Regions from separate parts of the Stenotrophomonas sp. STEN087 genome, predicted to be linked through region 2. Evidence: predicted binding sites of a transcription regulator. Region 2 holds the regulator's gene; each other region holds the start of a gene.
The links. The regulator HrcA, encoded in region 2, represses chaperone genes, less so after heat shock. The targets are predictions, from matches to a motif close to TTNGCACTCNNNNNNNNNGAGTGCNAA.
Positions count from the first base shown of each region.

Region 1 (2,265 bases), on a different contig from region 2:
CGCCCGCACGACAACACGCGCTGGGCCGGCTTCGGCAAGTTCACCTATCTCTATGACGTGGCCTCGCTGGGCCAGGAAGGCGGCAACCTGTACGACCAGCGCTCGCAGGTGCTGTCGCTGGAGGGCATCCGCCAGATCGGCGAGCGCTGGGAAATGGCCGCCAAGCTGGCTTCGCGCTGGGGCGACTACCGCACCGGCCGCGGCGAGGGCGCCTGGCTGGACAGCCGCGCTGACTTCGCCGCCCTGCAGCTGCGCTACCGCCTTTTCGCGGAGTGGGAAGGGCTGGCCGAGCACCGCTGGCTGAAGGTGCGCGATGGCGGCGTCCGCAAGGGCTGGCTGCTGGGCGTGGACCGGCGGGTGGGCGAGCACTTCAAGGTCGGCGTGGGTTACAACTTCACCGAGTTCAGCGACGACATGACCGAGCTGAAGTACGACCAGAAGGGCTTCTTCCTGAACATGGCCGGGTATTATTGAGGCCGCCCGAGGGCGGTCCTGCGGCCCTGGGCTGAACGACCGGCAACATCGCCGGGCTGAATGGGGTGGCGCCGTGGGATTTTGCGGCCCAAAACGACCATTCATGCACCTGATTCGCTTCAAGTGGTTGATTTTGAACGTATTCGACCATGGTCGAGCCTGCTCGCCATTGTCATCAATTCGCGATAGGGTAGGGATGTTGAATCGCCCAGTGTTCTGTTCACGGAACACTGGAACTTCCTCCCGCTTTAGCAGTCCAAAAGCCGGACTGCTAAGATGAGCCCTATGAGCCAGAACACCTCTACTGCCCTTGTGGCAAACAATCTCCCGATTCCCAGTGCGCTCGGTTCGCTGGACGCCTACATCGGTGCCGTGCACCAGATTCCGGTGCTGTCGGTCGATGACGAACAGGACCTGGCCCGTCGTTTCCGCGACGGTGACGATCTGGACGCCGCACGTGAGCTGGTGCATTCGCACCTGCGCTTCGTGGTGCACGTGGCCCGCGGTTACAACGGCTACGGCCTTGCGCTGGGCGACCTGATCCAGGAAGGCAACATCGGCCTGATGAAGGCGGTCAAGCGCTTCGACCCCGACATGGGCGTGCGCCTGGTGTCCTTCGCCGTGCATTGGATCCGTGCCGAAATGCACGAGTTCATCCTCAAGAACTGGCGCATCGTCAAGGTCGCCACGACCAAGGCGCAGCGCAAGCTGTTCTTCAACCTGCGCAAGTCGAAGACGCGCCTGGGCTGGATGAACGCGGCCGAAGTCAGCGCCGTCGCCAAGGACCTGAACGTGTCCGAGCGCGAGGTCATGGAAATGGAATCGCGCCTGTCCGGCCGCGATATCGGTTTCGATGCGCCGACCGACGAAGACAACGATCATGCGCCGCCGTCGCCGGCTGCGTTCCTGGTGTCCAACGACGAAGATCCGTCGATGGCCTACGAGCGCGAGGACAACGAAGACAACCAGATGCAGCTGCTGCGCGAAGGCCTGGCCGAGCTGGATGCCCGCTCGCGCGACATCATCCGCCGCCGCTGGCTGGATGCCGACAGCAAGGTGACGCTGCAGGAACTGGCCGATGAGTACGGCGTGTCCGCCGAGCGCATCCGTCAGATCGAGGCGAACGCGCTGAAGAAGATGAAGGCGCTGTTCACCGCGTAAGCGGGAAGGCGTTGGAATGAAGAAGGGCCCGGCAATGCCGGGCCTTTTTTGTTTGTGGGGCGCGCGCATCCACGCATGGCGTGGATCTACCCCGGCGGTACGGCATCCGTGGACTCACACCAGACGTGGCGATACGGCATCCAGTAGAGCCACGCCACGCGTGGCTGCTCTGCGACCGTGCCGTGACGCGATCGGCTATCGAACTGACGAACTGGTTCTGATGGGATATGCGAAACAGCGCAGGAGGCAGGCAGTGAACAATGTCCCGGAGAGAATGCGTGCGAAAAGCCCCCTCTTGCTGGCGGTGCACGATGCTGCTGTGAGCCTGCACGCGCATGGCGTCATCGACAAGCGCAGGATGAGTACGTATGAGGCCCTCTGCCTTGAAACCGTACCCGAGTACAGCAGTGCCCAGATCCGAGCGCTGCGTACCTCGCTGAGGCTCAGTCAGCCGGTCTTTGCAGGCGTTCTCAATACCAGCGTTTCCACCGTACGCAGCTGGGAACAATGTGAGAAAAAGCCCAGCGGCCCCTCATTGAAGCTGCTGAACCTGATTGACCGCAAGGGTCTGGACGCTGTGCTCTGACGCGATGGCCCGGGAGGGCCGGTCCTGATGCCGCGATCATCTTC
Region 1 covers NZ_JBRRCR010000015.1:36,468-38,732, reverse strand. The annotation lists gene ACVOK1_RS06215 (TonB-dependent receptor) at 1-474, shown strand, start outside; gene rpoH (RNA polymerase sigma factor RpoH) at 760-1,635, shown strand; gene ACVOK1_RS06205 (helix-turn-helix domain-containing protein) at 1,889-2,221, shown strand; gene ACVOK1_RS06200 (hypothetical protein) at 2,264-2,265, opposite strand, start outside.
Region 1: rpoH (RNA polymerase sigma factor RpoH) is a predicted target of HrcA. The motif match lies at 723-749, and genes of this name have one in related genera.

Region 2 (2,265 bases):
GGTTCAAGGTACGCCGGGCCGGGCCCGGCGCTACCTGACGGCGATGGGCCGTTGCCGGCCCGGCGCGTCAATCGGCGGCCACGACCACCAGCGCCGGCCGCAGCAGGCGCTCGTTGAGCAGGTAGCCCTTCTGGAACACGGTCACCACGCTGCCTGGGGCGGCGCCGGGGGCCGGCACCTGGCTGATGGCCTGGTGGTGTTCCGGGTTGAATGCCTGGCCGGTCGGGTCCAGCAGGACCAGGCCGTTGTCGGCGGCGACCTTCAGCAGCTGCTTGTAGGTCATTTCCAGCCCCTCGCGCAGCGGGTTGGCGTCGTCGCCGGCGGCCTTCAGGCCGGCATCCAGGCTGTCAAACACCGGCAGCAGCTCGCCCAGCAGCTTCTCGTTGGCGAACTTGCGGGCCTGTTCGATGTCACGGGCCACGCGCTTGCGCTGGTTCTCCAGGTCGGCGCGCTCACGCAGCGCATCGGCCTTGACCTGCTCGACCTCGGCGCGCAGGCGCTCCAGTTCGTCATGGGTGCCTGCGGCAGCGGCCGCATCGGCGGCGCTCTGCTGGGATTCGATATCTGGATGTTCTTGGTTCATGTCTGGGTCCCTGGCGGTCACTCTCCGCCTCCACCCACCCTAGTGTGGGCGGGATGCTGCGTTTCAAGCGTCAGCCGGCCCCGGACCGCGTCCCGGGGGCGAAAAGGCCGCCCCGAGCACGTCCGCGGTGGCCTGGACCAGCGGAATCACCCGGTCGTAGGCCATCCGCTTGGGCCCGATCACCCCCAGCACGCCCAGCACCTGGCCGTTGGCGGTATAGGGCGCGGTGACCAGCGAGACTCCCTGCAGCGGCATCATCCCGGTCTCTTCGCCGATGAAGATGCGCACGCCCGGGGCCTGGATGGTCCGCTCCAGCAGCTGCAGGATCTCGCGCTTGCTGGAGAACAGCTCGAACAGCTCGCGCAGGCGCTCCAGGTCGGACAGGTCCTGCACCCCCATCAACCGGGTCTGCCCGGCCACCAGCATGTCGTCGGCCGGCGGCTGCAGGGCCTGCTCGGCCAGCTCGATGCTGTGCGCCAGCAGCTGCTCCAGCTCGGAACGGGCGTCGCGCAGCTCCAGCAGCAGGCGGGTGCGGATCTCGGCCAGCGGCAGGCCGGCGAAATGCGCATTGAGGTAGTTGGCCACCTGTTCCAGCTGGCCCGGCTCGAAGCCCTTGCGGGTCTCGATGACCCGGTTCTGTACCTCGTTGTCGGCAAACACCAGGATCGCCAGCACCCGGCGCCCGTCCAGTGCCACGAAATCGATCTGGCGGAAGGCGAACTGCTCGCGCCGCGGCGCGCTGACCACGCCGACGAAGTGGCTCATCGCCGACAGCAGCTCCGAGGCACTGCCGAGCAGGGCCTGGGTGCTGCCGCCACCGGCCAGCTCATGGCGCAGGCGGGCCAGCTCGCCCTCGCCCGGCGGCTGCATCTGCAGCAGGCTGTCGACGAACACCCGGTAGCCATGCGCGGTCGGGATGCGCCCGGCCGAGGTATGTGGCGAGGCCAGCAGGCCCAGGTCCTCCAGGTCGCCCAGGATGTTGCGGATGGTGGCCGGGCTGACCTCCAGGCCCGCCACGCGCGCCAGCGTCTGCGAGCCCACCGGCTCACCGTCCTGGATGTAACGCGCGATCAGCGTGCGCAGCAGATGGCGCGCACGCGGGGCAAGCTGGTCAGCGGAACCGTGCATGGAATCAACCTGTGAGACACGGACACTAGATAATGGCGGTGCGTCGCCTTGGCAAGTCATTGGACCACCCCGCCGCGCGTGCTAGCGTTGCGCGGCTCAGACACCCCTGTACCCATGCTCAGACATCTTTCGATCAAGGATTTCGCCGTCGTCCGCGCCACCGAACTGGAGTTCGGGCCGGGCATGACCGTCGTTTCCGGCGAGACCGGCGCCGGCAAGTCGCTTATGGTCGACGCGCTCGGCTTCCTGTCCGGCCTGCGCGCCGACAGCGGCGTGGTCCGCCATGGCGCCGCCCGTGCCGAGCTCTCGGCCGAGTTCGCCCTGGACCAGCTGCAGGCCGCGCGCCAGTGGCTGGCCGACAACGAGCTGGACGACGAGGACCAGTGCCAGCTGCGTCGGGTGATCCGCGCCGATGGCGGCTCGCGCTCGTGGATCAACGGCCGCCCGGTGACCCTGGCGCAGCTGGCCGATCTGGCCGGGCGACTGGTGGAAATCCATGGCCAGCACGAGCAGCAGGCCCTGCTGACACGCCCGTCGCAGCTGGCCCTGCTCGA
Region 2 covers NZ_JBRRCR010000026.1:6,160-8,424, forward strand. The annotation lists gene grpE (nucleotide exchange factor GrpE) at 68-583, opposite strand; gene hrcA (heat-inducible transcriptional repressor HrcA) at 647-1,711, opposite strand; gene recN (DNA repair protein RecN) at 1,826-2,265, shown strand, end outside.

Region 3 (2,265 bases), on a different contig from region 2:
CGCACGGCTGCTCACCTTGGTGTAGCTGTGGTTGCGGTAGGCGTCGAGGATCTTGCCGCTGTTGTTCGGATCTTCGTCGGCGATTTCCAGGATGGTCCAGGTGCTGGTGCCCGAGCCGCTGTACGGGTAAGCGGTGTGGCCCTTGATGGTCTCGTGCAGCGAGCAGCGCAGCTGGCTCGGGCTGGAGGTGTTCACCTTGGAGTAGTAGCCCGCCGGGGTACCTGGGTTGCCGGGATTGCCGGGGTCCGGATTGCCCGGGTCCGGGTTGCCGGTGGTGCTGGCCACGGTGAAGGCGATGCGGCTGTCAGCGGCCGGGCGTGCGCCCTGGCTGTCGGTGATGCGCGAGGCGCGGATGTCGAAGCGGCAGGCCTCACCGGCCACCAGGGCGGTGTTGGTCGACAGCTTCACGGTCTTGCCGCTGGCCGGCCAGGTCAGCGGCACGCTGCCGGAGGTGCCGCAGCTGAGGGCGAAGGCGCCGCTGGCCAGGTTCACCGTCTCGCTGAACACCACTTCCAGATCGGCCGCGGCCGGGAAGGTGCTGCTGCCCTGCGCCGGAGTGGTGGTGGTCACCGACGGCGGGGTGTTCGGGCCGCCCGGGGTGCCGCCACCGCCGTTGAAGGTCTGGTTGTTGTTGCAGCGGCCGAAGGTCTCACCGGCCGACTCGGCCCAGGTGAAGTGGGCGTACTGGCTGCCGCTGCCGGTCAGCTGCAGCGAGGTGCCCGGGGCGGTGCTGTTGGTTTCGGCAACCGGAATGTTCTGGCTGGTCATGCCGGCGGCGGGGCCACCGGAGGCGGTGATGGCGCCCTCGTAGCTGAGGAACTGGACCACCTTGCCGCTGGCGTCGACCAGGGCGATGCCGTCGTTGGGGCCGTTCTGCAGGCCGTTGGTCGGGTAGGTGACCACGGCGATCGTCGCGCTGCCGCAGCCGGCGGCGCTGCCAGCCGGGACCAGCTTGTTGTCGTAGACCACGGCGGCCGAGGCGTTGGCGCCGTTGTACAGGTACAGGCGGTAGCCGGACAGGTCCTCGCCGGCGGTGGCGACCACTTCGATGGCTTCGCCGACGTCACCGGCCGGGGTGCTGTCGTCGTAGTGCAGTTCGTTGATGAAGACCTCGGCCTGGGCCGGCGCGGCGACCAGCGCCAGCAGGCAGGCGGCGGCGAGCGGGGACAGCAATCGCATCGACTACTCCTTGTGATTGGGAATGCCGGGCGAGCCTAAGGCCGAACGCGTGACACTTTGTCGTAACTGAACGCCAGATATCTGGCACTGAGACGCAGTTCACCAAAATTGCCGAAACCCGTCGGTGCGCGCATCTGTTCGCCGCCGCAGCGCACCGTCGAAATTTTTTCTGCGGCGGGGCTTGAAAGGCCCGGGCACAGCTCCATCTCTGTCCTGCTCCCGACCTGTCGGGTTTTTTCGCGAGCAATGCTGGCAGTCACCTGGGGTGAGTGCTAACATCGCCAGACTTTTTTAGACCAATCAATAACTTAAGAGGTCTCACATGAGCATCAAGCCGCTGCACGACCGCGTTGTGGTCAAGCCGATCGAAGCCGACGAAATCTCCGCCGGTGGCATCGTCATTCCGGATTCGGCCAAGGAAAAGTCGACCAAGGGTGAAGTCGTCGCCGTCGGCCCGGGCAAGGCCCTGGACAACGGCACCTTGCGCGCTCCGTCGCTGAAGGTCGGCGACAAGGTCATCTACGGCCAGTACGCCGGCAGCTCGTACAAGAGCGAAGGCGTCGAGTACAAGGTCCTGCGCGAAGACGACGTGCTCGCCATCATCGGCTGAGCCTCGGCGCGACCTGCTTTCCTGTAAGACATCCCTTTTCGTCGCCGGGCCCGGCCCGGCGCAAACATCGAGGTAATCGCAATGGCTGCCAAGGATATTCGTTTCGGTGAAGACGCCCGTTCGCGCATGGTGCGCGGCGTCAACGTTCTCGCCAATGCCGTCAAGGCCACCCTGGGCCCGAAGGGCCGCAACGTCGTGCTGGAAAAGAGCTTCGGCGCTCCGACCATCACCAAGGACGGCGTCTCCGTCGCCAAGGAAATCGAACTGGCTGACAAGTTCGAGAACATGGGCGCGCAGATGGTGAAGGAAGTTGCTTCCCGCACCAACGACGACGCTGGCGACGGCACCACCACCGCCACCGTGCTGGCCCAGGCCCTGATCCGCGAAGGCGCCAAGGCTGTGGCCGCCGGCATGAACCCGATGGACCTGAAGCGTGGTATCGACAAGGCCGTCGTGGCCGCCGTTGCCGAGCTGAA
Region 3 covers NZ_JBRRCR010000027.1:45,895-48,159, reverse strand. The annotation lists gene ACVOK1_RS09615 (endonuclease) at 1-1,179, opposite strand, end outside; gene ACVOK1_RS09610 (co-chaperone GroES) at 1,502-1,789, shown strand; gene groL (chaperonin GroEL) at 1,871-2,265, shown strand, end outside.
Region 3: ACVOK1_RS09610 (co-chaperone GroES) is a predicted target of HrcA. The motif match lies at 1,429-1,455, and genes of this name have one in related genera.